Regions from separate parts of the Enterobacter sp. PL_is511 genome, predicted to be linked through region 3. Evidence: predicted binding sites of a transcription regulator. Region 3 holds the regulator's gene; each other region holds the start of a gene.
The links. The regulator CRP, encoded in region 3, controls carbon source genes, mostly activating them, when cyclic AMP is high. The targets are predictions, from matches to a motif close to ATGTGANNNNNNTCACAT.
Positions count from the first base shown of each region.

Region 1: aaeR (HTH-type transcriptional activator AaeR) is a predicted target of CRP. The motif match lies at 8,980-8,997, and genes of this name have one in related genera.
Region 2: epd (erythrose-4-phosphate dehydrogenase) is a predicted target of CRP. The motif match lies at 5,242-5,259, and genes of this name have one in related genera.

Region 1 covers NZ_JBVPGP010000023.1:29,455-40,260, forward strand. Annotated here, with positions in the region: gene AC0TN7_RS12335 (Maf family protein) at 1-321, shown strand, start outside; gene rng (ribonuclease G) at 311-1,780, shown strand; gene yhdP (AsmA2 domain-containing protein YhdP) at 1,822-5,625, shown strand; gene tldD (metalloprotease TldD) at 5,710-7,155, shown strand; gene AC0TN7_RS12355 (YagU family protein) at 7,202-7,816, opposite strand; gene aaeR (HTH-type transcriptional activator AaeR) at 8,036-8,962, opposite strand; gene aaeX (p-hydroxybenzoic acid efflux pump operon protein AaeX) at 9,142-9,345, shown strand; gene aaeA (p-hydroxybenzoic acid efflux pump subunit AaeA) at 9,353-10,285, shown strand; gene aaeB (p-hydroxybenzoic acid efflux pump subunit AaeB) at 10,291-10,806, shown strand, end outside.
Region 2 covers NZ_JBVPGP010000023.1:345,648-356,453, forward strand. Annotated here, with positions in the region: gene speB (agmatinase) at 1-560, shown strand, start outside; gene AC0TN7_RS13965 (OprD family outer membrane porin) at 611-1,879, opposite strand; gene loiP (metalloprotease LoiP) at 2,090-2,848, opposite strand; gene tkt (transketolase) at 3,121-5,112, shown strand; gene epd (erythrose-4-phosphate dehydrogenase) at 5,454-6,473, shown strand; gene pgk (phosphoglycerate kinase) at 6,523-7,686, shown strand; gene fbaA (class II fructose-bisphosphate aldolase) at 7,779-8,858, shown strand; gene mscS (small-conductance mechanosensitive channel MscS) at 9,045-9,899, shown strand; gene argO (arginine exporter ArgO) at 10,045-10,680, shown strand; gene AC0TN7_RS14005 (oxidative stress defense protein) at 10,772-10,806, shown strand, end outside.
Region 3 covers NZ_JBVPGP010000014.1:142,115-152,920, reverse strand. Annotated here, with positions in the region: gene AC0TN7_RS02665 (hydrolase) at 1-984, shown strand, start outside; gene AC0TN7_RS02660 (YheU family protein) at 981-1,199, shown strand; gene AC0TN7_RS02655 (phosphoribulokinase) at 1,230-2,099, shown strand; gene AC0TN7_RS02650 (OsmC family protein) at 2,166-2,570, opposite strand; gene crp (cAMP-activated global transcriptional regulator CRP) at 2,882-3,514, shown strand; gene AC0TN7_RS02640 (YccS/YhfK family putative transporter) at 3,572-5,659, shown strand; gene argD (bifunctional acetylornithine/succinyldiaminopimelate transaminase) at 5,656-6,879, opposite strand; gene pabA (aminodeoxychorismate synthase component 2) at 6,966-7,529, opposite strand; gene AC0TN7_RS02625 (putative adenosine monophosphate-protein transferase Fic) at 7,560-8,144, opposite strand; gene ppiA (peptidylprolyl isomerase A) at 8,250-8,822, opposite strand; gene tsgA (MFS transporter TsgA) at 9,101-10,285, shown strand; gene AC0TN7_RS02610 (cytosine deaminase) at 10,304-10,806, opposite strand, start outside.

The sequences.
Region 1 (10,806 bases), on a different contig from region 3:
ATGCTGCGCAAACTGTCCGGACATACGCATCAGGTGATGACGGCCGTCGCGTTGGCTGACAGCCAGCACGTGCTGGATTGCCTGGTGGTGACAGAAGTGACGTTCAGAGTGCTTACCGACGACGACATCGCCGCTTATATTGCCAGCGGTGAACCAATGGATAAGGCAGGTGCATACGGTATTCAGGGGCTGGGTGGCTGTTTTGTCAGGAAGATTCATGGCAGCTATCACGCCGTAGTCGGCTTACCGCTGGTGGAAACGTATGAGTTGCTGAGCAATTTTAACTCACTGCGTGAGGGAAGGGATAATTATGACGGCTGAATTGTTGGTAAACGTAACGCCATCGGAAACCCGTGTGGCCTATATTGATGGTGGCATTCTTCAGGAAATTCATATTGAGCGTGAAGCGCGGCGCGGAATAGTAGGCAATATCTACAAAGGTCGTGTCAGTCGTGTACTACCGGGTATGCAGGCGGCTTTTGTAGATATTGGACTGGATAAGGCGGCATTTTTACATGCCTCCGATATCATGCCGCACACCGAGTGCGTCGCGGGCGAAGAGCAAAAGCAGTTTGCCGTGCGCGACATTTCCGAACTGGTGCGTCAGGGACAGGATCTGATGGTGCAGGTGGTGAAAGATCCCCTCGGTACCAAAGGCGCCCGTCTGACCACCGACATCACCTTACCTTCCCGCTATCTGGTCTTTATGCCCGGCGCGTCGCACGTGGGCGTTTCGCAGCGTATTGAGAGCGAAACCGAGCGCGAGCGTCTGAAGAAAGTGGTGAGTGCCTACTGCGATGAGCAGGGCGGGTTTATCATCCGTACCGCCGCAGAGGGGATCAGCGAGGAAGACCTGGCGTCGGATGCGGCTTACCTGAAGCGCGTCTGGACCAAAGTGATGGAGCGTAAAAAACGCAACCAGACCCGCTACCAGCTCTACGGTGAACTGGCGCTTGCACAACGCGTTCTGCGTGACTTTGCTGATGCGCAGCTCGACCGCATTCGCGTGGACTCGCGCCTGACCTATGAAGCGCTGCTGGAATTTACCGCCGAATATATCCCCGAGATGCCTGGCCTGCTGGAGCATTATTCAGGGCGTCAGCCGATCTTCGATCTCTATGATGTCGAAAACGAGATCCAGCGTGCGCTGGAGCGTAAGGTTGAACTGAAGTCAGGCGGCTATCTGATCATCGATCAGACCGAAGCGATGACCACCGTCGATATTAACACCGGCGCGTTTGTCGGCCATCGCAATCTCGATGACACCATCTTCAACACCAACATCGAAGCCACGCAGGCGATTGCGCGCCAGCTTCGTCTGCGCAATCTGGGCGGCATTATCATCATCGACTTCATCGATATGAGTAATGAAGACCATCGTCGCCGCGTGCTGCACTCGCTTGAGCAGGCGTTGAGTAAAGATCGCGTGAAAACCAGCATCAACGGCTTCTCACAGCTGGGGCTGGTGGAAATGACGCGTAAGCGTACCCGCGAGAGCGTGGAGCATGTGCTGTGTAATGAATGCCCGACCTGCCATGGACGCGGAACGGTAAAGACGGTTGAGACCGTCTGCTACGAAATTATGCGTGAAATTGTGCGTGTGCATCATGCCTACGACTCCGACCGTTTTCTGGTCTATGCTTCCCCTGCGGTGGCTGAAGCGCTGAAAGGCGAAGAGTCACACGCGCTGGCGGAAGTGGAAATCTTTGTCGGCAAACAGGTAAAAGTACAAATTGAACCGCTCTATAACCAGGAGCAGTTTGACGTCGTAATGATGTAAACGCAGTACGCTGCGTGACGAATGCTGACAAGGAGAGATGCGTGAGGCGATTGCCGGGGATTTTATTGCTTACAGGGGCAACGCTGGTCGTGATTGTCGCGTTGCTCGTGAGCGGGCTACGCCTCGTATTGCCGCATCTGGACAGCTGGCGTCCGCAGCTGCTGGCGAAAATCGAATCCACCACCGGCGTGCCGGTGAACGTCAGTCAGGTCAGCGCTAACTGGCAAAATTTTGGCCCGACGCTCGATGTCCGGGATATCAACGCCCGCCTGAAAGATGGCGGCTACCTGAAAATCAAACGCGTGACCCTGGCGCTGGACGTCTGGCAAAGCCTGCTGCATCTGCGCTGGCAGTTTCGCGATCTCACCTTTTATCAGCTCCAGTTCCTGACCAATACGCCGCTGTCCGGTAGCGATAGCGGTCAGGGGCTTGAAGCCAACCGCTTCAGCGATCTTTTCCTCCGCCAGTTCGATCATTTCGATCTGCGCGACAGCGAAGTGAGCTTTATTACTCTTTCCGGCCAGCGCGCCGAGCTGGCGATCCCGCAGCTGACCTGGCTCAACGGTAAGGATCGGCACCGCGCCGAGGGGCAGGTCAATCTCTCAAGCCTGAACGGCCAGCACGGCGTGATGCAGGTGCGCATGGATCTGCGCGACGATGACGGCCTGTTAAATAACGGCAAAGTCTGGCTGCAGGCCGATGATGTGGACGTCAAGCCGTGGCTGGGCGACTGGCTCCAGCAAAATATGCAGCTGGAAACGGCCCGCTTCAGTCTTGAAGGCTGGCTGACCCTGACGAAAGGCGAATTTGCCAGCGGTGATATCTGGCTCAAGCAGGGGGGCGCGAGCTGGAAAGGCGAAAAACAACAGCATCAGCTTTCCGTCGATAACCTCACCGCACACGTGACGCAGGAGAAAGAGGGCTGGCAGTTTGCCATTCCGGATACGCGCATCACCATGGACGGCAAGCCGTGGCCGCGCGGTGCGCTGACGCTGGCCTGGATGCCGGAGCTGGACGTTGGTGGTACGGCCAGTAAACGCAGCGACGAGCTGCGCATCCGTGCCAGCAACCTGGATTTGGCCGCCATTGAAGGGCTGCGCTCGATGGCGGCAAAGCTCTCTCCCGATCTCGGCGAGATCTGGCTGGCAACGCAGCCGAGCGGGAAGATAGACGCTCTGGCGCTGGATATCCCGCTCCAGGCGACGGAAAAAACCCGCTTCCAGGCAACGTGGAAAGATCTTGCCTGGAAGCAGTGGAAGCTGCTGCCGGGTGCAGAGCACTTTAGCGGCAAGCTAGAAGGTAGCGTGGAAAACGGCAGGCTGACGGTTGATATGCACGACGCCAAAATGCCTTACGAGACGGTCTTCCGCGCGCCGCTGGAAATCAAACAGGGCAGCGCGGTGCTTAACTGGCTCCGTAACGACAAGGGTTTCCAGCTTGATGGCCGCCATATCGATGTGAAAGCCAAAGCGGTGCACGCGCGCGGCGATTTCCGCTATCTGCAGCCTGAAGGGGATGAGCCGTGGCTGGGTATTCTCGCCGGGATCAGCACCGATGATGGCTCTCAGGCCTGGCGCTACTTCCCGGAAAACCTGATGGGAAAAGCGCTGGTAGACTATCTCAGCGGGGCGATTCAGGGCGGTCAGGCGGACAATGCCACGCTGGTCTACGGCGGAAATCCGCATCTTTTCCCGTATAAACATAATGAAGGTCAGTTCCAGGTGCTGGTGCCGCTGCATAACGCCACCTTCGCGTTCCAGCCGGGCTGGCCCGCGCTGAAAAACCTGGATATAGAACTTAATTTCCTCAATGACGGCCTGTGGATGAAGTCCGACAGCGTGGCGCTGGGCGGCGTGACGGCCAGTAACCTGACGGCCAACATTCCGGACTACTCAAAAGAGAAGCTGCTGATTGATGCCGACATCAACGGTCCCGGCAAGGCGGTCGGACCGTACTTTGAGGAGACGCCGCTGAAAGAGTCGCTGGCCGCGACGCTTCAACAGCTGCAGCTTGATGGCGATGTGAATGCTCGCTTACATCTTGATATCCCGCTGGACGGCAAGATGACCACCGCCAAAGGCGACGTCCGTCTGAAGAACAACAGCCTGTTCATCAAACCCCTTGAGAGCACGCTGAAAAATCTCAGCGGGCAGTTCAGCTTTGAGAACGGTAACCTGAAGAGCGAGCCGCTTACGGCCAGCTGGTTTAATCAGCCCGTTAATATTGACTTCACGACGACCGAGGGTGAAAAGGCCTATCAGGTAGCCGTCAATCTGGACGGTAACTGGCAACCATCACGTATGGACGTCCTGCCGAAGCCCATTGAGGCATCAGTGGAGGGGGCGGTTGCCTGGCAGGGTAAAGTGGCAATCGACCTGCCTTATCACGCGGGTGCCCAGTATAAGGTCGACATCACGGGCGATCTGAAAAACCTTCAGAGCCAGCTGCCTGCGCCGCTGGATAAACAGGCCGGACAGCCGCTGCCGGTAAAGCTGAACGTCGATGGCAACCTGAACAGCTTCGCGCTGACCGGCAGCGCGGGTGGGACAAACCACTTCAACAGCCGCTGGCTGCTTAACCGCAAGCTCACTCTCGATAAAGCCATTTGGACAACGGATAGCCGCTCCACGCCGCCGCTGCCGGAGCAGACGGGCATTGAGCTGAATCTCCCGCCGATGGACGGTGCTGAGTGGCTGGCGCTGTTCCAGAAAGGCGTTGGGCAAAACGTTGATGAAACCGCCCAGTTCCCACAAACCATTACCGTACGCACGCCGTCGCTGATGCTGGGCGGACAGCAGTGGAACAACCTGAGCATTGTCTCGCAGCCTGGCGCTAACGGCACGAAGGTGGAGGCCCAGGGCAGAGAGATCAACGGTACGCTGACCATGCGCAATCACGCGCCGTGGCAGGCGGCGATCCGCTACCTCTACTACAACCCGGCAAGCGCTGCGAGCGGGAAAGATAACCCGGCAGAGACGTCGCCGCTGAGTCATACCTCCCGCGTCGATTTTAGCGGCTGGCCCGATCTCCAGCTGCGCTGTGCGGAGTGCTGGCTGTGGGGGCAGAAATATGGCCGTATCGACGGTGATTTCACTATTCAGGCAAACACGCTTACGCTCTCCGGCGGTCTGGTTGATACCGGATTTGGCCGCATGACGGCCACAGGGGAATGGGTGAATAACCCGGGCGAGCAGCGGACGTCCCTGAAGGGCGACATTAAAGGCAACAAACTGGATGCGGCAGCCAGTTTCTTTGGTATCAGCACGCCGCTGCGCGGCTCGTCATTTGACGTTGATTACGATCTTCACTGGCGCGACGCCCCGTGGAAGCCGGATGAGGCCTCGCTTAACGGCATTCTGAAAACCCACTTCGGCAAAGGTGAAATTGCCGACGTAAGCACGGGGCGTGCCGGACAGATTCTGCGCCTGCTGAGTTTTGACGCGCTGCTGCGCAAGCTGCGCTTCGATTTCAGTGATACCTTCAACGAAGGTTTCTACTACGATTCCATCCGCAGTACGGCGTGGATCAAGGACGGCGTTCTGCACACGGACGACACGCTGGTGGATGGCCTTGAAGCGGATATCGCCATGAAAGGCTCCGTTAACCTCGTGCGTCGCGAACTGGATATGGAAGCCGTCGTGGCACCGGAAATTTCCGCGAGCGTGGGTGTGGCGGCAGCTTTCGTGGTGAACCCGATTGTTGGTGCGGCGGTGTTTGCCGCCAGTAAAGTGCTGGGGCCACTCTGGAGCAAGGTCTCCATTCTGCGCTACCGCATTACCGGTCCGGTAGATAAACCGCAGATTAACGAGGTGCTGCGCCAGCCGCGCAAAGATGCACAGCAATGATTTGACGTGGGCAGGTAATTGCCTCACTCTCAATAAATACGATCTTTATACCGCCACGGGCGGCAACGAACGAGTAGCAATACGATGAGTCTGAACCTGGTAAGTGAACATTTGCTCGCAGCGAACGGCCTGAGCCATCAGGACCTGTTCTCCATTCTTGGTCAACTGACCGAACGCCGTCTCGACTACGGCGACCTTTATTTCCAGTCGAGCTATCACGAATCCTGGGTTTTAGAAGACAGCATCATCAAAGATGGCTCCTACAACATCGACCAGGGCGTCGGCGTCCGTGCCGTCAGCGGCGAGAAAACCGGTTTTGCCTATGCCGATCAGATTAGCCTCACCGCACTTGAGCAGAGCGCGCAGGCCGCGCGTACCATTGTGCGTGATACCGGCGATGGTCGCGTGAAAACCCTCGGAGAAGTGCAGCACTCTGCGCTCTATACCAGCATCGATCCGCTGCAGAGCATGAGCCGTGAAGAGAAGCTGGATATCCTGCGTCGCGTGGACAAAGTCGCCCGCGCGGCGGACAAACGCGTGCAGGAAGTTTCAGCCAGCCTGAGCGGTGTGTATGAACTGATTCTGGTGGCGGCAACGGACGGCACCCTGGCGGCAGATGTTCGCCCGCTGGTGCGTCTCTCCATCAGCGTGCAGGTCGATGAGGACGGCAAACGCGAGCGCGGCTCAAGCGGCGGCGGCGGTCGTTTCGGCTATGACTGGTTCCTGGGCGACGTTGACGGTGAAGCGCGCGCTGACGCGTGGGCAAAAGAAGCCGTCCGCATGGCGCTGGTGAATCTGAATGCCGTCGCGGCGCCGGCGGGCTCATTCCCGGTGGTGCTGGGTGCCGGCTGGCCGGGCGTATTGTTGCATGAGGCGGTAGGCCACGGCCTGGAAGGCGACTTTAACCGTCGCGGGACGTCCGTGTTCAGTGGACAGATCGGGCAACTTGTCTCCTCGGAGCTGTGCACCGTGGTGGATGACGGCACCATGCGCGATCGCCGTGGCTCGGTGGCTATTGACGATGAAGGTACGCCAGGCCAGTACAATGTGCTGATCGAAAACGGCGTGCTGAAAGGCTACATGCAGGACAAACTCAACGCGCGCCTGATGGGTGCTGCGCCGACGGGCAACGGACGCCGTGAATCTTACGCGCATCTGCCGATGCCGCGCATGACCAACACTTACATGCTGCCGGGCAAATCCACGCCGCAGGAGATTATCGAATCCGTTGATTACGGTATCTTTGCGCCAAACTTTGGCGGCGGCCAGGTGGACATCACCTCCGGTAAGTTTGTCTTCTCTACTTCAGAAGCGTACCTGATCGAGAAGGGCAAAGTAACCAAAGCGGTGAAAGGTGCAACGCTGATTGGCTCCGGTATTGAAGCCATGCAGCAGATCTCGATGGTTGGTAACGATCTGAAGCTGGATAATGGCGTGGGCGTCTGCGGTAAAGAGGGCCAGAGCCTGCCGGTTGGCGTGGGCCAGCCAACGCTGAAAGTGGACAACCTGACGGTGGGCGGTACAGCCTGACCTGACTCCTTCATAAAAAAGGCGCTACATCAGTAGCGCCTTTCTTTTAGCGTAAGTGACCCAGCGGTATCTCCGGATCCGGCTCGTGCGTGATGCGGTTACGCAAATCACGACGAATGATCTCGATCGACCAGAACCAGACCAGATGGCCCACGATCTCTGACACGTGTTCATACCACGGCAGCTCAAACAGCGGTGGCGTCAGCCCCATCAGCGGGAAGGAGATCATATGCACAAAGAGCTGAGCTAACGCACCCGCCAGCAAACCCTGCCAGAGTTTAATTTTCGGGAAGACTTCAGCAACGACACAATACCCGACAGCGAAGACGATTGAGAAAATAATATGCGTCACGCCGACCCAGTTAAATATATGTCCGGCAAATGTATAAACCGCTGCGTTAGGATCAACAACACCCAGCCAGTCACGTAAAAATACATAGGGAGGGTTTAAAAAATTACGTGAACAGTCAATCTGGCTTGCGGCTCTTATTAATTGCTCAGGCCCGCATGCGCCGGTAAATAGATCGGTGGGGCTGCGTGGCGGAAGCGGTACTTCGGCTCCCCATTTGACAAACGCGGAGACAATCCCTGCAATTAAACCGACGAATGCGGCGAGCCCATAGCGCCTGCGTGAAGGCGGTGTTTGTTCAAATAGATTCATTTCTTTTCCTTGTTTAATGTCATCCTGCGGAATACATTTTATTATTCATATAAGCAACAAATTAATAACAGTCTGAACAGCAGACTGTTTATAAAGTAAAGGGCGGGCGGCGGCAGTGTCAATTAGCTATTCCTGATAGTGGCGAAGGAATATTCCAGATTGCAGAGGGGGTTTATCCTGGAAATATTCATCGCTCATATACTTTCAGGGATAAATCGATTATTCCTTCCTTCTTCCCCGCATCCCCTGAAACAGCTCCGCCACGTCCACAAAATACTCGGTCAGATAGTTAATACACACCTGTACCTTGAGCGGGAGTTTGTCTTTTTCGGTATACAGGGCGTACACCGGGCGCGGATCGGACTGGTAGCGTGGGAAGAGGATCTCCAGCACGCCGCTGTTGATCTCGTTGATCACCCACATCAGCGGCACGTAGGCGATCCCGGCGCCGGCCACCAGCCAGCGCGAAATGGTCATCGGATCGTTGGTGACAAAACGCCCTTCCGGTAGCAGTCGGGTGGAGATCCCTTCCGGGGCAATCAGCTCAAATTCATTGTCGGGCCGCACGCTGTACTCCAGCCACGAGTGGTTGGTGAGGTCGGCGGGTTTTTCCGGCACACCGTACTGCGCCAGATAGCTCTTCGATGCACAGACCACCATCGGCATGCTGCCCAGCCGACGCGAGAACAGGCTGGAATCCTGCAGCGCGCCGACGCGGATCACCACGTCCAGCCCGTCGGCAATCAGATCCGGCGCCGGGATACCCGTCACCAGATTGACGGTAAGCCCGGGGTACTCTTTCAGCATATCCGCGGTCATGGCAGCGAGAACATTTTGTGCCATAGTTGAAGAACACCCGATGCGCAGCGTGCCGATGGGGGTGTTGTTGAAGGCATAAAGCTGTTCGTGAACATCCTGCACTTCAAGCAGCATGCGGCGACAGCCCTGATAGTAAATTTTACCCGCTTCCGTCAGCCCAATGCTGCGGGTGCTGCGGTTGAGCAGCTTGACCTGAAGCTCATCTTCCAGTTTGGACACCGTCTGGCTGATGGATGAGACGCTCATCTGAAGCTGGCGGGCAGCGGCGGTAAACGAGCCCAGTTCAACCACTTTGGCGAAGACCGACATGCGTTTTAAACGTTCCATTGTTCACTCTGGCTTAAAAGTGATTTAGATCACATATTATAGATAACAGCATAACAGTTACGTTAATATATTATTTATTACATAACGGCTGCGCCATTCTCGCCCGGCGTTTCTTGCTCTCCTGCGATGGCGTGCGCTAAAAAATTCTGAAGCCTGCACTCTCTCTAATCAAGGTCAACATGAGTCTGTTTCCCGTTATCGTGGTGTTCGGTCTGTCGTTCCCACCGATATTTTTCGAGCTTCTTTTATCACTGGCGATCTTCTGGCTGGTGCGCAAGGTGCTGGTCCCTACCGGGATCTACGATTTCGTCTGGCACCCTGCATTGTTCAATACCGCGCTGTATTGCTGCCTGTTCTATCTGATATCGCGCATGTTTGTCTGAGGTTGATGTGAAAACGCTAACAAGAAAAATCTCCCGCACTGCCATCACTACGGCGCTGGTTATCCTCGCCTTCATCGCTATTTTCCGCGCCTGGGTCTATTACACCGAATCACCGTGGACGCGTGATGCACGCTTCAGCGCCGATGTGGTGGCCATCGCCCCTGACGTGGCCGGTCTTATCACGGCGGTCAACGTCCACGACAACCAGCTGGTGAAGAAAGATCAGGTCCTGTTCACCATCGACCAGCCTCGTTACCAGAAAGCGCTGGAAGAGGCGGAAGCGGACGTGGCCTATTACCAGGCGCTGGCTGCGGAGAAACGCCGCGAGGCTGGCCGCCGTAACCAGCTTGGCGTTCAGGCAATGTCCCGTGAAGAGATTGACCAGTCCAACAACGTGCTGCAAACCGTGCTGCACCAGCTGGCGAAAGCGCAGGCAACGCGCGATCTGGCGAAGCTCGATCTGGAGCGTACCGTGATCCGCGCACCGTCTGATGGCTGGGTGACCAACCTTAACGTCTACGCCGGGGAATTCATTACCCGCGGCTCAACCGCCGTGGCGCTGGTGAAACAGAACTCCTTCTACGTACTCGCCTATATGGAAGAGACCAAGCTGGAAGGCGTACGTCCGGGCTACCGGGCAGAAATCACGCCGCTGGGCAGCAATCGCGTCTTTAAAGGCACCGTCGACAGCGTTGCCGCAGGGGTGACTAACTCCAGCAGCTCTAACGATGCCAAAGGGATGGCGACGGTAGATTCCAACCTCGAGTGGGTGCGTCTGGCCCAGCGCGTGCCTGTGCGCATCCACCTGGATGAACAGCAGGGCAACCTGTGGCCTGCGGGTACCACGGCGACGGTGGTGATTACCGGTGAAAAAGACCGGGATGCCAGCCAGGACTCGTTCTTCCGTAAAATTGCCCACCGCCTGCGCGAGTTTGGTTAATCGCCATGGGTATCTTTTCCATCGCCAGCCAGCACATTCGCTTCGCCGTGAAGCTGGCGTGCGCCATCGTGCTGGCGCTGTTTGTCGGCTTCCACTTCCAGCTTGAAACTCCTCGCTGGGCGGTGTTAACGGCCGCCATTGTCGCGGCGGGTCCTGCCTTCGCCGCGGGCGGGGAGCCCTATTCTGGCGCGATCCGCTATCGCGGGATGCTGCGTATTATCGGGACGTTTATCGGCTGCTTCGCGGCGCTGACCATTATTATTCTGATGATCCGCACCCCGTTGCTGATGCTGATGGTCTGCTGCATCTGGGCGGGTTTCTGCACCTGGATTTCGTCTCTGGTGAAAGTGGAAAACTCTTACGCCTGGGGGCTGGCGGGCTATACCGCGCTGATTATTGTCATCACCATTCAGTCTGAACCTCTGCTCGCCCCGCAGTTTGCGGTTGAGCGCTGCAGCGAGATTGTGATTGGCATTGTCAGTGCAATCGTCGCTGACCTGCTGTTCTCCCCGCGCTCCATC
Region 2 (10,806 bases), on a different contig from region 3:
CCTTCGGCGGCGACCACTTCGTGACCCTGCCGCTGCTGCGCGCCCACGCGAAGCACTTCGGTAAAATGGCGCTGGTACACTTTGATGCGCATACCGACACCTACGCGAACGGCTGTGAGTTTGACCACGGTACCATGTTCTTCACCGCGCCGAATGAAGGTCTGATCGACCCGAACCACTCCGTGCAGATCGGTATTCGCACCGAGTTCGACAAGGACAACGGTTTCACCGTGCTGGATGCGGGTCAGGTTAACGATCGCGGCGTAGATGACATCCTCGCGCAGGTGAAGCAGATCGTGGGTGATATGCCTGTGTATCTGACCTTCGACATCGACTGCCTGGATCCGGCATTTGCACCGGGTACCGGTACGCCGGTGATCGGCGGCCTGACCTCAGACCGCGCTATCAAGCTGGTGCGCGGCCTGAAGGACCTGAACATTGTCGGGATGGACGTGGTGGAAGTGGCGCCTGCGTATGACCAGTCCGAAATCACTGCGCTTGCCGCAGCGACCCTGGCACTGGAAATGCTCTACATCCAGGCTGCCAAAAAAGGCGAATAAGCCTCGCCTGACGTGAAAAAACCTCTCCATGGAGAGGTTTTTTATTGCCTTTAGAACACGTTAAACGGGTATTCCACGTAAGCGCGGATCTCGTCCCCGCCCACGTTATAGTCGCTGGCGTTGCTGGAGACGCGCAGCACGGAATAGCGCAGTTTCAGTTTCAGATCCTTTGCCGGACCATCCTGCACCTGGTACTGGATCTGGTTAAACCACTCGTGCTCTTTACCGTTGCTGGTTTCAGAGGTTTTGATGTTATCGCCGCGCACGTAGGCGGTGGTCCAGCTCAGGCCCGGTAAACCAAGGCCGCCAAAGTCCAGACCGTAGGATGCCTGCCAGGAACGTTCATCTTCGCCGTTAAAATCAGACCAGTAGGAGTTCGCCAGCCAGATGGTGTTACCGCCGTCACCCACGCCGCCCTGGTCGCGATAGCCGCCATAGTTGTAGCCGGTGCTGCCGCTGCTCTGCTGGTAGGCCACTTTGAACGTGTGAATATCCCAGATGTAGCTCGCCGCCAGGCTCCAGATGGCGTTGCTGCGGCCCGTGTCGAGGCTGTCAGCGTAACCCTGGTCCAGACGGGAGTTATAGCCGTTGAAGTCGAGCACCAGCTGCTGCCCGGTGCTGAACGGCTGTTTGAAGTTCAGACCCAGATACTGCTTGTTCATCACCTCTTCATTATGAGAGGCGTAAAGCGCGCCGCTGAACTGGTCGTTGAACTGGTAGCTTGCGCCGCCGAAGGAGAGGCTCTTCAGCCCGCTGTCGTGGCGGTCATCGCTTTTACGCTGCTCGTCGGTGAAGTAACCGGCGTTGATTTCCAGACCGTCGATCTCTTTTGAGGTCAACATAGCGCCGGTGTAGCTTTCAAACAGCAGGCGGGAGCTGTCGGCATTGATGATAGGCAGCTCAGGACGCTGATTCCCGTAGCTTAGCACGGTGTTCGATATGCGCATTTTGGCGGTTGCGCCAAACTTTGCCAGATCGGATTTTGCCCGGCCATCATCTTCCTGTTTAAAGAAGTCGATGCCGCCTGCGCCGCTTTTGCCCCGGCCGCCGTCCAGGCGCACGCCGTATTGAGCAATACCGTCCACACCAAAGCCCACAGGCCCTTCGGTATAGCCGGATGCAAACGTGGCGATGATCCCCTGACCCCATTCGGCTTTGTCCTGCTGGCCCTGATGGTAGTCGCGGCTGATATAGGCATTGCGTAAAAACAGATCCAGATGGCTGTCGTCAATAAAACCCTGACTGTCGGATTGCTGGCTTGCAGCGGCAGGTAATGCGGCAAATAAACTTAAAGCAATTAATGATAATTCTTTTTTCACGGAGGGAACGTCTCTGTCTGGATATATTAATTTGAATAAAAGCGGAAGTGATAATTACCGGAAAAAATGACCTTTGCAATAATTATGTGACCAGACATTTCAATATGATAACGTAGATTTGGCGGGGCTTGCAGGGGTGTTATCGATATGTGCTGTTAAGTTAACAATTCATGCGAAATAAAAAGGAGGCAAAACTGCCTCCTTCTGAAATTATTTAATTCCGTCTGCGGCCATACGGTCGCGAATATGCTGTGCGCGCTCTTCTGAGGCTGGGTGATCGTCAAACATGGAGCTTTGACGTCCCGCTTCCAGTTTGGCCAGTTTTTCAAAGCTGGTGGCTAAACCTGATGGATTAATGCCGCGTTTGCGCAACAGATCGTAGGAGTAATCATCCGCTTCGGACTCCTGACGCTGGGAGAACTGGGAGTTAACCAGCTTTTCACCCACGTCGCCAAGCTGCGACTGCGACAGGCTGCCAACGATACCACCCGCTGAGGCCGCCGCAGCGCGGATGGCGTTAGTGCCTAAAGCAACCTGCATCCCTTTCTTCACGTGGCCCAGGGCAACGTGGCCCATTTCATGGCCGATGACCGCTTCCACTTCGTTGTCGGTCATCATGTCCATCAGCCCGCTATAGACGCGGATGCAGCCGTTCGCCATCGCGAAGGCGTTCACGTCTTTCGCCATGTACACCTTGTAGTTCACCGGCTGGCCGTTGATGTTATCGCCCAGCGCAGAAGCAATCTTATTCAGACGCTGCGTGTAGGTACTGTTAGCCGGCGCAAGCGTGGCTTTTCCGTCCATATCTTTACAGGCCTGGTCGCTCAGCGCTTTCACCTGCGCATCGCTCAGGGAATAGGCCTGAAAGGCCTCTGCGCCTGACGTCATCAGACCGTTAGAATCCATATTCTGACAGCCGCTCAGCAGGAGCGTTGTACCCAGGGCCAGCACTATTGCACGCATTTTCATGAGGTTGCTTCCGTACTCGTTAATCTGAATAAAATCCGAAAAGTGCACCGTCAGCGAAGCCGGTGTCGGGCTAAGTATAAGGAATATCGACAGAGCCGGGCGAGCAGATTGCGCAACATGCGAGCATGATCCAGAGATTTCTTAACAAGCAAAAGAATGCTCCATGTACATGACTTGCGGCTTGGGTTACATTGTTGGCACTTTTTTCCGGCGTAGCCCAAAACGCGCTGTCGTCAAGGGCATGGCCTTTAACAGTCCGATCTGGAGTTAAAATGTCCTCACGTAAAGAGCTTGCTAATGCTATTCGTGCGCTGAGCATGGACGCAGTACAGAAAGCCAAATCCGGCCACCCAGGGGCCCCTATGGGTATGGCTGATATCGCCGAAGTCCTGTGGCGCGATTTCCTGAACCACAACCCGCAGAACCCGTCATGGGCTGACCGCGACCGTTTCGTACTGTCTAACGGCCACGGCTCTATGCTGATCTATAGCCTGCTGCACCTCACCGGCTACGATCTGCCAATTGAAGAGCTGAAAAACTTCCGTCAGCTGCACTCTAAAACTCCAGGTCACCCGGAAGTGGGCTACACCGCTGGCGTAGAAACCACCACCGGCCCGCTGGGTCAGGGTATTGCTAACGCTGTGGGTATGGCGATTGCTGAGAAGACGCTGGCGGCGCAGTTCAACCGTCCTGGTCACGACATCGTTGACCACTTCACCTACGCGTTCATGGGCGACGGCTGCATGATGGAAGGCATTTCTCACGAAGTGTGCTCCCTGGCAGGTACCCTGAAGCTGGGCAAACTGGTTGCGTTCTATGACGACAACGGTATCTCCATCGACGGTCACGTTGAAGGCTGGTTCACCGACGACACCGCTAAACGTTTCGAAGCCTACGGCTGGCACGTTGTGCGTGGCGTTGATGGCCACGATGCTGACTCGATTAAACGTGCAGTAGAAGAAGCGCGCGCGGTGACGGACAAGCCGTCCCTGCTGATGTGCAAAACAATCATCGGCTTCGGTTCGCCGAACAAAGCGGGTACGCACGACTCCCACGGCGCGCCGCTGGGCGACGCGGAAATCGCACTGACCCGCGAAGCGCTGGGCTGGAAACACCCTGCATTCGAAATCCCATCTGAGATCTACGCTCAGTGGGATGCAAAAGAAGTGGGCCAGGCGAAAGAAGCGGCCTGGAACGAGAAGTTCGCTGCTTACGCGAAAGCGTTCCCGCAGGAAGCGGCTGAATTCACCCGTCGTATGAAAGGCGGCATGCCGTCTGACTTCGACGCGAAAGCGAACGAGTTCATCGCTAAGCTGCAGGCGAACCCGTCTAAAATCGCGAGCCGTAAAGCGTCTCAGAATGCGATTGAAGCGTTCGGTCCTCTGCTGCCTGAATTCCTCGGCGGCTCCGCTGACCTGGCGCCATCTAACCTGACCCTGTGGTCCGGTTCTAAGCCAATCAACGAAGACACTGCCGGTAACTACATCCATTACGGTGTACGTGAATTCGGTATGACTGCGATTGCCAACGGTATCTCTCTGCACGGTGGTTTCCTGCCGTACACCTCTACCTTCCTGATGTTCGTTGAATATGCACGTAACGCCGTGCGTATGGCCGCGCTGATGAAACAGCGTCAGGTGATGGTCTACACCCACGACTCCATCGGTCTGGGCGAAGACGGTCCAACTCACCAGCCGGTAGAGCAGGTGGCTTCCCTGCGCGTGACCCCAAACATGAGCACATGGCGTCCGTGTGACCAGGTTGAATCCGCGGTAGCGTGGAAATACGGCGTTGAGCGTCAGGACGGTCCAACCGCGCTGATCCTCTCCCGTCAGAACCTGGCGCAGCAGGAGCGTACCCCTGAGCAGCTGGCGAACATCGCTCGCGGTGGTTACGTGCTGAAAGATAGCGCGGGCCAGCCAGAGCTGATCTTCATCGCCACCGGTTCTGAAGTTGAACTGGCTGTGGCAGCGTGGGAAAAACTGACTGCCGAAGGCGTGAAGGCGCGCGTGGTCTCCATGCCGTCTACCGACGCGTTCGACAAGCAGGATGCCGCTTACCGTGAATCCGTGCTGCCTAAAGCGGTTTCCGCTCGCGTGGCAGTGGAAGCGGGTATCGCTGACTACTGGTTCAAATACGTGGGCCTGAACGGCGCTATCGTCGGTATGACCACCTTCGGTGAGTCTGCTCCGGCAGAGCAGCTGTTCGAAGAATTCGGCTTCACCGTTGAGAACGTTGTCGCGAAAGCGAAAGAACTGCTGTAATCGTTTGTACGGTGCGGGCTGATGCCCTCACCCCAGCCCTCTCCCACTGGGAGAGGGTGCAAACACTAAAAACGGTAACCTCTCGGTTACCGTTTTGCTTTTATCTCGCCGTAAATTATTCCACCTAAAATGTGACGCAAGTCATATAGCTCGCTTATTCATCTGGACAGACATTCCTTTTATTCCCCGATTCGCTTATTCTTGCTGAAGCGTTTCAGTCGATTAAATGTTCGACAATTGACCAATCAATCGCAGTTTGTGACAGCAAGGATTCCCCTTCGGGCGTAGCTGGATTACTCTTTCAGCCACCTCAAACTCAGGGATTGCTTTGCAGGAGATCTATGACCGTACGCGTAGCGATTAATGGCTTCGGTCGCATCGGACGTAATGTGGTTCGTGCTTTGTATGAATCCGGACGTCGGGCGGAAATAACCGTGGTGGCAATCAATGAACTGGCGGATGCTACGGGCATGGCGCATTTGTTGAAATACGACACCAGCCACGGACGATTTGCCTGGGATGTGCGCCAGGAAAGAGATCAGCTCTTTGTGGGTGACGACGCTATTCGTGTGCTGCATGAGAACAGCATCTCCGGGCTACCCTGGCGTGAACTGGGTGTGGATGTGGTGCTTGACTGTACCGGTGTCTACGGCAACCGCGAACATGGCGAAGCGCATCTGGCTGCCGGCGCGAAAAAAGTCCTGTTTTCTCATCCCGGCAGTAACGACCTCGACGCGACCGTCGTGTTTGGCGTCAACCAGCATGAGCTGCAGGCCGAACACCGCATTGTTTCCAACGCCTCCTGTACCACCAACTGCATTATTCCGGTCATCAAACTGTTAGACGATGCGTATGGCATTGAATCCGGCACCGTGACCACGATTCACTCCGCCATGCACGATCAGCAGGTTATCGACGCCTACCATCCGGATTTACGACGCACTCGCGCGGCGAGCCAGTCAATCATTCCGGTGGATACGAAACTGGCGGCAGGGATCACCCGAATTTTTCCGCAGTTTAATGACCGCTTTGAAGCGATTGCCGTGCGTGTTCCAACGATTAACGTCACTGCAATCGACCTTAGCGTGACGGTGAAAAAACCGGTAAAAGCCTGTGAAGTCAACCTGTTGCTGCAAAAAGCGGCACAGGGGGCATTTCATGGTATAGTTGACTATACGGAATTACCGTTGGTCTCAGTAGATTTTAACCACGACCCGCACAGCGCCATCGTCGATGGCACGCAAACGAGGGTCAGTGGCGCACACCTTATCAAGACGCTGGTCTGGTGTGATAACGAATGGGGCTTTGCTAACCGAATGCTCGACACCACGTTAGCAATGGCTGCTCAAGGTTTCAGGTAAGACGCATCGTGCGTCTGCAAAACTTTAAGAATCAACGAGAGGATTCACCATGTCTGTAATTAAGATGACCGATCTGGATCTGGCTGGTAAACGCGTTTTCATCCGTGCCGATCTGAACGTACCGGTTAAAGATGGCAAAGTGACCAGCGACGCGCGTATCCGTGCATCTCTGCCAACCATCGAGCTGGCTCTGAAGCAGGGCGCGAAAGTGATGGTCACCTCCCACCTGGGTCGTCCAACTGAAGGCGAGTACAACGAAGAGTTCTCTCTGCTGCCAGTGGTTAATTACCTGAAAGACAAACTGTCCAACCCGGTTCGCCTGGTGAAAGATTACCTGGACGGCGTTGACGTTGCAGCCGGTGAACTGGTTGTTCTGGAAAACGTTCGCTTCAACAAAGGCGAGAAGAAAGACGACGAAACCCTGTCCAAAAAATACGCTGCACTGTGCGACGTATTCGTGATGGATGCCTTCGGTACGGCGCACCGTGCTCAGGCGTCTACCCACGGTATCGGTAAATTCGCAGACGTAGCGTGTGCCGGTCCTCTGCTGGCTGATGAACTGGAAGCGCTGGGTAAAGCACTGAAAGAACCTGCTCGTCCAATGGTCGCTATCGTTGGTGGTTCTAAAGTTTCCACCAAACTGACCGTTCTGGATTCCCTGTCTAAAATCGCTGACCAGCTGATCGTTGGCGGTGGTATCGCGAACACCTTCGTTGCCGCTCAGGGCCACAACGTCGGTAAATCCCTGTACGAAGCAGACCTGGTTGACGAAGCCAAACGCCTGCTGGGTACCTGTGATATCCCGGTTCCAACTGACGTTCGCGTCGCGACCGAGTTCTCCGAAACCGCAACCGCGACTCTGAAGTCTGTCAACGACATCAAAGACGAAGAGCAGATTCTGGATCTGGGCGACGTTTCTGCACAGAAACTGGCTGAAATCCTCAAAAACGCAAAAACTATCCTGTGGAACGGTCCGGTAGGCGTGTTCGAATTCCCGAACTTCCGCAAAGGGACTGAAATCGTTGCTAACGCTATCGCAGACAGCGAAGCGTTCTCTATCGCAGGCGGTGGTGACACCCTGGCAGCAATCGACCTGTTCGGTATCGCTGACAAGATCTCCTACATCTCCACTGGTGGCGGCGCATTCCTCGAATTCGTGGAAGGCAAAGTACTGCCAGCAGTAGCAATGCTCGAAGAGCGCGCTAAGAAGTAAGCCATTCAAGGGCAGGGAAACCTGCCCAATTTTCAGCGCGCTTTTAAGAGCTCGCACCTTTTCTAACGGCCGAAGATACAGGACTAAGCAACATGTCTAAAATTTTTGATTTCGTAAAACCTGGCGTTATCACTGGTGATGACGTACAGAAAGTGTTCCAGGTAGCTAAAGAAAACAACTTCGCTCTGCCAGCAGTTAACTGCGTGGGTACCGACTCCATCAACGCCGTACTGGAAACTGCTGCTAAAGTTAAAGCACCGGTTATCGTTCAGTTCTCTAACGGCGGCGCTGCGTTCATCGCAGGTAAAGGCGTGAAAACTGATATTCCTCAGGGTGCTGCAATCCTGGGCGCTATCTCTGGTGCGCACCACGTACACCAGATGGCTGAACACTACGGTGTTCCAGTTATCCTGCACACTGACCACTGCGCGAAGAAACTGCTGCCGTGGATCGACGGTCTGCTGGACGCGGGTGAAAAACACTTCGCGGCAACCGGTAAGCCACTGTTCTCTTCTCACATGATCGACCTGTCTGAAGAGTCACTGCACGAAAACATCGAAATCTGCTCTAAGTACCTGGCGCGCATGGCCAAAATGGACATGACCCTGGAAATCGAACTGGGTTGCACCGGTGGTGAAGAAGACGGCGTGGACAACAGCCACATGGACGCTTCTGCACTGTACACCCAGCCAGAAGACGTTGATTACGCTTACACCGAGCTGAGCAAAATCAGCCCACGCTTCACCATTGCAGCGTCCTTCGGTAACGTACACGGCGTTTACAAACCAGGCAACGTGGTTCTGACCCCAACCATCCTGCGTGATTCTCAGGAATACGTTTCCAAGAAACACAACCTGCCGCACAACAGCCTGAACTTCGTCTTCCACGGCGGTTCCGGTTCTTCTGCTCAGGAAATCAAAGACTCCGTAAGCTACGGCGTAGTGAAAATGAACATCGATACCGACACCCAGTGGGCAACCTGGGACGGTATTCTGCAGTACTACAAAGCGAACGAAGCTTACCTGCAGGGCCAGCTGGGCAACCCGAAAGGCGAAGACCAGCCGAACAAGAAATACTACGATCCACGCGTATGGCTGCGCGCTGCCCAGACGTCCATGGTGACCCGTCTGGAGCAGGCTTTCAAAGAACTGAACGCGATCGACGTTCTGTAATTTGAGCTGCTAACAGCATCAGAAGGCCCGCAAATGCGGGCCTTTTTTTATGCTTTTTCAATACCCTGCCGGACCGGTTTTTGTGATCTGTTTGGCAATACTTGCGCTTTTTGTTTACCCTTTACGGACCTGCCTGTCTCCATGGGGGATGGATTTTGTGTTTTGGTTTAACAAAAGGAAGAATAAATGGAACAACTCGATGTTGTAGACAGCATCAATAACGCCGGTAACTGGCTGGTGCGTAACCAGGCGCTGCTGCTGAGCTATGCCGTGAACATCGTCGCGGCGATTGCCATCATCATCGTCGGGATGATCGTGGCGCGTATCGTATCTAACGCGGTTAACCGCGTAATGCTGGCCCGTCACATTGACGCCACGGTGGCTGACTTTCTCTCCGCACTGGTGCGCTACGGCATTATCGCCTTTACGCTGATTGCGGCGCTGGGCCGCGTGGGCGTGCAGACCGCCTCCGTTATTGCCGTTCTCGGTGCCGCCGGTCTGGCCATTGGTCTGGCGCTGCAGGGCTCACTTTCAAACCTGGCGGCAGGCGTTCTGCTGGTGACCTTCCGTCCGTTCCGTTCCGGCGAATACGTTGATCTTGGCGGCATTGCCGGGACCGTGCTGCAGGTGCAGATTTTCTCAACGACCATGCGTACCGTCGATGGTCGCATCGTGGTCGTACCTAACGGGAAAATCATCGCGGGCAACATCATTAACTTCTCCCGTGAGCCGGTGCGTCGTAATGAGCTGATTATCAGCGTGGCGTACGATTCCGATATCGATCAGGTGAAGTCGCTGATTAGCAACATCATTGCTTCAGACGATCGCATTCTGAAAGACAAAGAGCAGACGGTTCGCCTGAACGAACTGGGCGCGTCCTCCATTAACTTCGTGGTGCGCATCTGGAGCAAGAGCAGCGATCTGCAAAACGTGTACTGGGACGTGCTGGAACGCATTAAGCGCGACTTCGACGCCAACGGCATCAGCTTCCCGTACCCGCAGATGGACGTAAACGTCAAAAAAGTTAAAGAAGCAGAATAACGTCACCCGTAGGCCCGGTAAGCGCTAGCGCCACCGGGCTTTATTTTTATAAGCCCCGCTAATCCCCAATTAAAATTATCCATTTCCTCTAATGTGATTTGCGCAGTATAGTCGGCTTCCAGAACAACTCTGCGAGAAAATCGTCATGCTATCTTATTATTTTCAAGGGCTTGCATTAGGCGCGGCCATGATCCTTCCGCTCGGCCCGCAAAATGCGTTCGTGATGAACCAGGGCATCCGCCGCCAGTATCATCTGATGATTGCCCTGCTGTGCGCGGTAAGCGATTTACTGCTGATCTGTGCCGGGATTTTTGGCGGCAGTGCATTGCTGATGCAGTCTCCCTGGCTGCTGGCGCTGGTCACCTGGGGCGGCGTGGCGTTTCTGCTATGGTATGGTTTTGGTGCCCTGAAAACGGCGATGAGCAGCAACCTCGAGCTGGCGAGCGCGGAGGTCATGAAGCAGGGCCGCTGGAAGATTATCGTCACCATGCTGGCGGTCACCTGGCTTAATCCGCATGTTTATCTGGACACCTTTGTGGTGCTGGGTAGCCTGGGCGGTCAACTGGACGTAGAGCCGAAACGCTGGTTTGCTCTCGGTACGGTCAGCGCCTCGTTCCTCTGGTTCTTCGGTCTCGCCATTCTGGCGGCATGGCTGGCACCCCGTCTGCGTACGGCCAAAGCCCAGCGCATCATTAATACCCTGGTGGGGCTGGTGATGTGGTTTATTGCCTTTCAGCTGGCAAAAGAGGGGATTCACCACGTTCAGGAATTGTTCAACTAATCCTTGTCTTATGGACAACTGAACAAGACCCGCTAAGCTTGCTGGCATGCGCCCTGTTAATGGGCACTCTTCGCAACATGGAGGAATAACAGTGAAGTTTAAGGTGATGGCCCTGGCGGCATTAGT
Region 3 (10,806 bases):
GAAGACAGCACTGAGTTCGTGCCTATGCGCGGCGTGGCCAATCGCCATTTGCAGACCATGCTGCCGCGACTGATCCGCCGCAAGGTTCAGTTCACCCCACACTGGCAGCGGCTTGACCTGCCAGACGGTGATTTTCTGGATCTCGCCTGGAGCGAAGCGCCGGAGCAGGCCCGCCATAAGCCGCGTCTGGTGGTCTTTCACGGTCTGGAAGGCAGCCTGCACAGCCCATATGCACACGGGTTAATTGAGGCGGCAAAAGCGCGCGGCTGGCTCGGCGTGGTGATGCATTTTCGCGGCTGCAGCGGCGAACCGAATCGTCAGAAACGCATTTATCACTCGGGTGAAACCGAAGACGGAACGTGGTTTTTACACTGGCTGCGGGACAACTTTGGCACCGTGCCGACCGCCGCGGTGGGCTACTCGCTGGGCGGCAATATGCTGGCCTGCCTGCTGGCCAAAGAGGGTGAAACCGTCCCGCTGGATGCCGCCGTCATTGTCTCCGCACCGTTTATGCTGGAGCAGTGCAGCTACCACATGGATAAAGGCTTTTCCCGCGTCTATCAGCGCTACCTGCTCAACCTGCTGAAGGCCAACGCGGCGCGTAAGCTGAAAGCCTATCCGGATACCCTGCCGGTCAGCCTGCGTCAGCTGAAAAAGGTGCGCCGTATTCGCGAGTTCGACGACCTGATCACCGCGAAAATCCACGGCTTCGCCGATGCGATTGACTATTATCGTCAGTGCAGCGCCATGCCGCTGCTCAGCAAGATCACGCAGCCGACGCTGATCATTCATGCCAAAGATGACCCGTTTATGGATCATCACTCGATCCCCGCTCAGGAATTCCTGCCCGACAACGTTCACTATCAGTTGACCGAGCACGGCGGCCACGTCGGGTTTATCGGCGGTACGCTGCGCCGCCCGAAAATGTGGCTTGAGACGCGTATTCCTGACTGGCTAACCCCTTATCTGGACGGTGCAAAATGATTATTCCCTGGCAGGATCTGGCTCCCGAAACGCTCGATAATCTGATTGAAAGCTTTGTATTACGCGAAGGCACCGATTATGGTGAACAGGAACGCTCGCTTGAGCAAAAGGTCAACGATGTAAAGCGCCAGCTGAAAAGCGGCGACGTGGTGCTGGTGTGGTCAGAACTGCATGAGACGGTCAATATCATGCCCCGCAACGCGTTTCACGGCTGATCTTCCACCCTTTTCAGTCAGGGAGTTGCTATGTCTGCCAGACATCCGGTTATTGCCGTTACGGGGTCGAGTGGTGCGGGAACCACCACCACCAGCCTCGCCTTTCGCAAGATTTTCGCCCAGCTGAATCTTCGTGCGGCGGAGGTCGAAGGCGACAGCTTTCACCGCTACACGCGTCCGGAGATGGATATGGCCATCCGTAAAGCGCGCGATCTGGGTAAACACATCAGCTATTTCGGCCCGGAAGCCAATGACTTCGGCCTGCTGGAACAAACCTTTATAGAGTACGGTCAGAGCGGCAAAGGGCAGTCCCGCAAGTATCTGCATACCTATGATGAAGCCGTTCCCTGGAATCAGGTGCCGGGGACGTTCACCCCGTGGCAACCGCTGCCGGAACCCACCGACGTGCTGTTTTACGAAGGATTGCACGGTGGCGTGGTCACTCCTCAACACGACGTGGCGCGCCACGTGGACCTGCTGGTCGGCGTGGTCCCTATCGTTAACCTGGAGTGGATCCAGAAGCTGACGCGCGACATGAGCGAGCGCGGCCATTCACGAGAGGCGGTGATGGACTCGGTGGTGCGCTCCATGGAAGATTACATCAACTTCCTGACACCGCAGTTCTCCCGCACCCATATCAACTTCCAGCGGGTGCCGACGGTGGACACCTCCAACCCGTTTGCCGCCAAAAGTATCCCGTCCCTTGATGAGAGCTTTGTGGTGATCCATTTCCGCAATCTCGAAGGCATTGATTACCCCTGGCTACTGGCCATGCTGCAGGGCTCGTTTATTTCGCACATGAATACGTTAGTCGTGCCGGGCGGAAAAATGGGGCTGGCGATGGAGCTCATCATGACGCCGCTGGTGGAGCGACTGATGGAAGGGAAGCAGATCGCGTGAACATGTTCCCTCTCCCTGTGGGAGAGGGTTAGGGTGAGGGCATCAACACGCACGATGCCCCAATAATTAAGCCTCGATCACTTCATACGAATGCGTGATTTTTACCGCTTTCTCCAGCATTAACGCCACAGAGCAGTACTTCTCCGCAGACAGATCCACCGCACGCGAGACCGCTGCGTCCTTCAACTCTTTACCGGTGACCACAAAGTGCAGATTAATATGGGTGAACAGGCGTGGCGCCTCTTCGCGACGTTCTGACGTGAGTTTAACCTCACAATCCGTCACGTCATGACGACCTTTTTGCAGAATCGACACCACGTCAATGGCGCTGCATCCCCCTGCCGCCATCAGCACCATTTCCATTGGGCTTGGCGCTTTATCGCCGGAGTTACCGTCCATCAAAATCTGGTGTCCTGACGCGGACTCGCCCAGGAACGTTAAACCTTCAACCCATTTCACGCGCGCTTGCATATTCTTAAACTCCAACGTTGCATTTTTGGTGACAGATTACGCGTGCGTTACATTTCTCGCAATGGAAGGCGACCTGCATCATGCTGAAGCGAGACACCAGGAGACACGCGGCGAAAGCTATGCTAAAACACTCTGGATGCTACAGTAATACATTGACGTTACACATGTATGCAGAGGACATCAAACTTTACTGGCTGCGAAACGTTACGGTAGCCGACTTCCCAGGGTATGGGTAAGAATTCGATTGCAACCCCAGAGTCCGGATGCATCTGATGACTCTGGTGACAGCTTATAACAGAGGATAACAGCGCATGGTGCTTGGCAAACCGCAAACAGACCCGACTCTCGAATGGTTCTTGTCTCATTGCCACATTCATAAGTACCCATCAAAGAGCACGCTGATTCACCAGGGTGAAAAAGCGGAAACGTTGTATTACATCGTTAAAGGCTCGGTGGCAGTGCTGATCAAAGATGAAGAAGGGAAAGAGATGATCCTTTCTTATCTGAACCAGGGCGATTTCATCGGTGAACTGGGCCTGTTTGAAGAGGGCCAGGAACGTAGCGCCTGGGTTCGTGCAAAGACAGCATGTGAAGTGGCTGAAATTTCTTACAAGAAGTTCCGTCAGCTGATTCAGGTTAACCCTGACATCCTGATGCGTCTTTCTTCCCAGATGGCGCGCCGTCTGCAGGTCACCTCAGAGAAAGTGGGCAACCTCGCCTTCCTGGACGTGACAGGCCGTATCGCACAGACCCTACTGAACCTGGCGAAACAGCCAGACGCTATGACCCACCCGGACGGCATGCAAATTAAAATTACCCGTCAGGAAATTGGTCAGATCGTCGGTTGCTCCCGTGAAACAGTGGGCCGTATCCTGAAAATGCTGGAAGATCAAAACCTGATCTCTGCCCACGGTAAAACCATCGTGGTTTACGGAACGCGTTAATTCCGCTTAAACGGCGTGCCATCGCAAGGTGTCACGCCGTTTTTGTCTCTACTCCCCATGTGGCGCAGGCTGATCTATCACCCGGAAGTTAACTACGCACTGCGACAAACGCTGGTGTTGTGTCTTCCTGTGGCCATAGGCCTGATCCTCGGACATCTTCAGCAAGGTCTGCTGTTTTCCCTCGTGCCTGCCTGCTGCAACATCGCCGGTCTGGACACGCCGCATAAGCGCTTTTTCAAACGCCTGATTATCGGCGGCTGCCTGTTTGCGGGCTGTAGCCTCGCCGTACAGCTTTTACTGGCTCGTGATATTCCGCTGCCGCTGATCCTGACCGTGCTGGCGATGACCCTCGGCGTCACGGCGGAAATCAGTTCTCTGCACGCCCGCCTGCTTCCCGCGTCGCTGATTGCGGCCATTTTCACGCTGAGCCTCGCCGGGAATATGCCGGTGTGGGAGCCGCTGCTGATCTACGCCCTGGGGACATTATGGTACGGCCTGTTTAACTGGTTCTGGTTCTGGCTGTGGCGGGAGCAGCCGCTGCGTGAATCCCTGAGCCTGCTCTATGTGCAGCTTGCGGATTACTGCGAAGCCAAATACACCCTGCTGACCCAGCATACCGATCCGGAAAAATCCTTACCGCCCCTGCTGACGCGCCAGCAGAAGGTGGTGGATCTGATAAGCCAGTGCTATCAGCAGCTGCATATGCTCGCCGCCAACAAGAACCACGAATACAAACGGCTGCTGCGCACCTTCCAGGTAGGCCTGGATCTGCAGGAGCATATCTCCGTAAGCCTGCACCATCCGCAGGAGGTGCAAAAGCTGGTCGAGCGCAGCCACGCCGAAGCGGTGATCCGCTGGAACGCGCAGACCGTCTCGGCACGTCTGCGGGTGCTGGCAGACGATATTCTTTACCACCGCTACCCCACACGCTTTAACATGGAAAAACAGCTGGGCGCGCTGGAGAAAATCGCCCGTCAGCATCCGGATAACCCGGTCGGCCAGTTTGCCGCCTGGCACTTCAGCCGCATCGCCCGCGTGCTACGCACCCAGCGCCCGCTCTATCCGCGCGATCTGATGGCGGATAAGCAAAAACGCCTGCCGTTATTGCCCGCGCTCAGGAGCTATCTGTCGCTTAAATCGTCCGCCCTGCGCAACGCCGCACGAATTAGCGTGATGCTCAGTACCGCCAGCCTGATGGGCATGGCGCTGCATCTGCCGAAACCCTACTGGATCTTAATGACCGTGCTGTTTGTCACCCAGAACGGCTATGGCGCCACGCGGGTGCGTATTCTGCATCGGGCGGGCGGCACCATGGCCGGGCTGATCATTGCGGGCGTGACGCTGCACTTCCACGTGCCGGAAGGCTACACCCTGGCAGGGATGCTGGCGATCACGCTGGTGAGCTACCTGATTATCCGCAAAAACTACGGCTGGGCGATGGTGGGCTTCACGGTGACGGCGGTATACACCCTGCAGCTGCTCACGCTCAATGGCGAACAGTTTATTGTCGCCAGGCTGATTGATACCCTGATCGGCTGCCTGATTGCCTTTGGCGGCATGGTCTGGCTGTGGCCGCAGTGGCAAAGCGGGCTGCTCAGGCAGAACGCCCACGACGCGCTGGAAGCCGACCAGCAGGCCATTCGCCTGATCCTGAGCGACGACCCGCAGCCCTCCCCGCTGGCGTATCAGCGCATGAAGGTCAACCAGGCGCACAACGCCCTGTTTAACTCGCTCAATCAGGCGATGCAGGAGCCGGGCTTTAACTCGCACTATCTGGCCGATATGAAGCTCTGGGTGACGCACAGCCAGTTTATCGTCGAGCACATTAACGCCATGACCACGCTGGCGCGCGAGCACACGATGCTCACGCCGGATCTGGCGCAGCGCTATTTGCAGTCGTGTGAAATTGCGTTGCAGCGGTGTCAGCAGCGTCTGGAGTATGACTCGCCGGGTGAGTCGGGGGATTCAAATATTCTGGAAGCGCCGGAAACGCTGACCCACGGCCCAATGAGCACCCTGGAACAGCATTTACAGCGCGTGCTGGGGCATTTGAACACCATGCACACCATTTCGTCGGTGGCATGGCGTCAGCGTCCGCATCATGGGGTTTGGTTAACGCGCGTGCTGAAACGAACGCCGTACTAATTCTGCTGGACGATCTTCCCAACCGCCGCGGCAAAGCGGGTTAATCCGTCTTCAATATCCTTATCTTCCACCACCAGCGACGGCGCAAAGCGCATTACGTCCGGCCCGGCGTTGAGCACCATCACCCCTTCGCGAGCGGCGGCGTGCAGGAAGTCGCGCGCGCGGCCCTTATACTGCGGCTTCAGCTCGGCACCAATCAATAACCCCATCCCGCGGATCTCGCTGAACACATCGTACTGCTCGTCAATCTTTTGCAGGTGTTTTACGAACAGCTCGCGCTTCGCGCTGACGCCGTTCAACACCTCTGGCGTGTTGATGATGTCGAACGCGGCACCCGCCACGGCGCTCGCCAGCGGGTTACCGCCGTAGGTGGAGCCGTGAGAGCCAACGTGGAACGCGGAGGCGATCTCCTGCGTCGTCAGTACCGCACTCACCGGGAAACCGCCGCCGAGCGCTTTCGCGCTGGTCAGAATATCCGGCGTCACGCCGTAGTGCATATAGGCGAACAGATCGCCGGTACGCCCCATTCCGCACTGCACTTCATCAAAGACCAGCAGCGCCTGATGCTCGTCGCACAGTTCGCGCAGCCCTTTCAGGAATTCCGGGGTTGCCGCCGTCACGCCGCCTTCACCCTGGATCGGCTCAACGACTATCGCGCAGGTATGGTCGTCCATCACCGCCTTCACCGCGTGCAGATCGTTAAACGGCACGTGGACGATATCAGCCGGTTTCGGGCCAAACCCGTCGGAATACTTCGGCTGGCCGCCAACGGAGACGGTAAAGAAGGAGCGTCCGTGGAAGGCATTGTGGAAGGCGATGATTTTGGTTTTGTACGGGCTGTGGCGCGTTGTGGCGTAGTAGCGCGCCAGCTTAAAGGCGGTTTCGTTGGCTTCTGTGCCGGAGTTCATAAACAGCACGCGCTCGGCGAAGGTGGCATCGATGATCTTACGACCCAGGCGCAGCGCCGGTTCGTTGGTGAACACGTTGCTGGTGTGCCACAGGGTTTCGCCCTGGGTTTTTAGCGCCTCCACCAGCGCGGGATGGCAATGACCCAGCGCCGTGACCGCAATACCACCCGCGAAATCCACATACTCTTTACCCTGCTGATCCCAGACGCGGCTGCCCTTTCCCTTCACTGGGATAAACTCAGCCGGTGCATAAATCGGCAGGATCACTTCATCGAAAGTCGCGCGGGTAATTGCTGGTTGTTCAGTTGCCATGTCATGCCCATCCATTTTATGTCACATTGATAGTGAAAATATAATCACAAAATATGCATAAAAAATCACAACAAGGCAACAGTTATTCAGCGATGGAGGAAATTTGCCAGCAGCGCATGGCCCTGCTCGCTGAGGATGCTTTCCGGATGAAACTGCACGCCTTCGAGGTCCCATTCGCTGTGACGAATCCCCATGATCTCCTGCGTATCGCTCCAGGCCGTCACCTCAAAGCAGTCGGGCAGCGTCGACGGGTCAATGACCAGGGAATGGTAGCGCGTCACGGTTAACGGATTATTGAGCCCCGTGAACACTCCGGTGCCCGTGTGGGTGACCGGCGAGGTTTTACCGTGCATCACTTTGGCAGCGCGCACGATGGTGGCACCAAACGCCTGGGCAATCGCCTGATGGCCCAGACAGACGCCCAGGATCGGCAGCCTGCCGGCATAGTGCTGGATCACATCCAGAGAAATACCCGACTCCGAGGGGGTACACGGCCCCGGAGAAATCACGATTTTCTGTGGAGCCAGCGTCTCGATATCGGCGAGATCGATCTCGTCGTTGCGACGAACAACCACCTCGGCACCCAGTTCGCAAAAATACTGGTAAAGGTTCCAGGTGAAGGAATCGTAGTTATCAATCAGCAGAATCATGGCGGCTCCCGAAAAAAATGCCGCCCTATTCTACTCAGATTCCCGCGCTTCGCTCACTACTTTGGCAAAGATAGCGTTTAGCGCGGATAAATCACCCGTTGCGCCGCTGCGGTTAGCCGCCACCCACTGCTCGGGATCGATATCGCGCCAGTCCAGCGCGTAGCCCGCGTGGAGCGCCAGCTGCTCGAAGAAAACGCGTTGGGCAATACCGTTGCCGCGCATGAAGGGATGCAGCATGTTGATTTCGCAGTAATAGTGGCTAACCCGGTCAACAAACGCCGCTTTCTCAAGACCCACAAGATATTTTTCGCTTTCCAGCGCCGCCATCAGCTCGTTACCCATCTTTTCGATGTATTCGAAATGGCAGAACGGAATGTCACCCTTGAAAATATCGTCGGTACGGAGTTCGCCTGCCCGCTTCATCTCGCTGCGGTACAGATGGCGATGAATAAGGCACAGATGGGGCAGCCCAGGCGCGGAAGGCCCAAGCTCCAGCGTCTCAATGTGGGGTTCCGAGGGACCATTACCTTTTTCAAGGAGACAACTGGCCTGTAAATTGACGTTACGCTGCTGTTCCCAGAGACGGGATTTTTGCTTGTCGGTGAGTTTTTTCACTTAACGCCTCCCTGAATAGTCCGTTTGCCACAAGTATAAGCAGCAAAACGCGCTTTCGCAGGGAGGGCGACATCACGCGGGCAGGAGAGCCCGCGTTCAGAAGAATTACGGCAGAACTTTTGCGGAGAGGATAACCACCGGTTTTGACGGCACATTCTGATACGGACCGACGTCGTGAGTAGGCACCTGAGAAATCTTGTCAGCCACATCCATCCCTTTCACGATTTTACCGAACACCGCATAGCCGAAGTCACGCTGACCGTGGTCGAGGAAGGCGTTATCCGCCACGTTGAGGAAGAACTGGCTGGTCGCGCTATCTTTGTCTGCGGTACGCGCCATGGAGATGGTGCCGCGCTTGTTCAGCAGGCCGTTGTCCGCTTCGTTTTTAATAGGCGGGTTCGGCTGCTTCTGCTGCATCTGCTCGTTGAAGCCGCCGCCCTGCACCATAAAGCCAGGGATCACGCGGTGGAAAGTGGTGTTGTTATAGAAACCACTGTTCACGTAGTCGAGGAAGTTTTTCACAGAAACCGGAGCTTTCTGGCTATTCAGTTCCAGCTCAATGTTCCCGGCGGAGGTGGTCAGCAGAACGTGAGGGTCCCCTTTGGCTGCCAGCGCAGCAGGGGAAACGGCAGAAAGAGCAAACACAGCTGCGACAGCCGCCAGTGTTGATTTGAGCATGAGAATTCCTTAACAAAGCGCAGTATAAAAAGCGAATGGCTTGATTCTAAAGAGCAGTATGAACGGAGACCAGCCTTTTACCTAATTTTACGAAATTGAAACAGTTGTAACCACGCAAACGGTTGGCTTTAGCGCCATTTTGTGTGATCAGGATCACACAAAAACATGCAATGAAGTTCTAATTTCTCTTAAAAGATATGAATAGATCACTTTAATGTCTAAAATCTGCCCGCTCTCAGCGCCCCCTGGGCGCTTTTCTTTTTCTGAACAGGCCAGACATGACTAACAGCAATCGCATCAAGCTCACATGGATCAGCTTCTTCTCCTACGCCCTGACCGGCGCGTTGGTGATCGTCACCGGGATGGTGATGGGGAATATCGCAGACTACTTCCAGCTGCCCGTTTCCAGCATGAGTAATACCTTCACCTTCCTCAACGCAGGGATCCTGATCTCTATTTTCCTGAATGCCTGGCTGATGGAAATCGTGCCGCTGAAAACCCAGCTGCGTTTTGGCTTTGTGCTAATGGTCGCCGCCGTGGCGGGCCTGATGCTGAGCCACAGCATCGCCCTGTTCTCCGCCGCGATGTTCGTGCTTGGTCTGGTCAGCGGGATCACCATGTCGATCGGTACGTTCCTGATTACCCATATGTATGAAGGCCGCCAGCGCGGCGCGCGCCTGCTGTTTACCGACTCCTTCTTCAGCATGGCCGGAATGATTTTCCCGATGGTCGCGGCCGTTCTGCTGGCGCGCAGCATTGAGTGGTACTGGGTCTATGCCTGCATTGGGTTGGTCTACGTTGCCATCTTCATTCTGACCTTCGGCTGCGAGTTCCCGGTGCTGGGCAAGAAAGCGCAAACCACCGCAGAACCCGTCGCGAAAGAGAAGTGGGGCATCGGCGTGCTGTTCCTCTCCATCGCCGCCCTGTGCTATATCCTGGGCCAGCTGGGCTTTATCTCCTGGGTACCGGAATACGCCAAAGGTCTGGGCATGAGCCTGAACGATGCGGGTCAACTGGTGAGCGATTTCTGGATGTCTTACATGTTCGGCATGTGGGCGTTTAGCTTCATCCTGCGCTTCTTCGACCTGCAGCGCATTCTGACCGTGCTGGCGGGCCTGGCGACCATGCTGATGTATCTGTTCATCAACGGTTCGCCGGAACATATGCCGTGGTTCATTCTGACCCTGGGCTTCTTCTCCAGCGCGATCTACACCTCGATCATCACCCTGGGCTCTCTGCAGACCAAAGTGGCCTCGCCGAAGCTGGTTAACTTCGTTCTGACCTGTGGCACCATCGGCACCATGCTGACCTTCGTGGTGACGGGTCCGATCGTTGCCCACAGCGGCCCGCTGGCCGCGCTGCATACCGCGAACGGTCTGTACGCCGTGGTGTTCATCATGTGCTTCATCCTGGGCTTTGTGACCCGCCACCGCCAGCACAACGCGGCAGCGGCATCGCACTAAACCCTGCGCCCCTTTGCATTAGGCAGAGGGGCTGTTTCTGGCGAAACTTACCTCTTCTCCTCCGGTATCCATCTGGATCCAGGTCTGCGCCAGCTGCGTGGTGGCAATGATCCGTCCCTGACGAATCGACCAGCGCACCGGCACCTGGCAGCGCACCGCTTCAAACCCGCTCTCCGCAGGCAAAATAATCAGGTTTGCCGGGTTTCCCGTTTCAATACCGTAATCGCTCAGGCCAAAGGTCCGGGCGCTGTTGTGGGTGATGAGATTCAGGCCGCTGTCGATTTGCGGATAGCCCATCATCTGGCAGACGTGCAGCCCCATATGCAGCACCTGCAGCATGTTGCCGGTACCGAGCGGGTACCACGGGTCGAAGACGTCGTCGTGACCGAAGCAGACGTTTATGCCCGCCTCCTGCAACTCTTTCACCCGGGTGATGCCGCGACGCTTCGGATAATCATCAAAGCGCCCCTGCAGGTGGATGTTGACCAGCGGGTTAGCGACGAAGTTAATCCCCGACATTT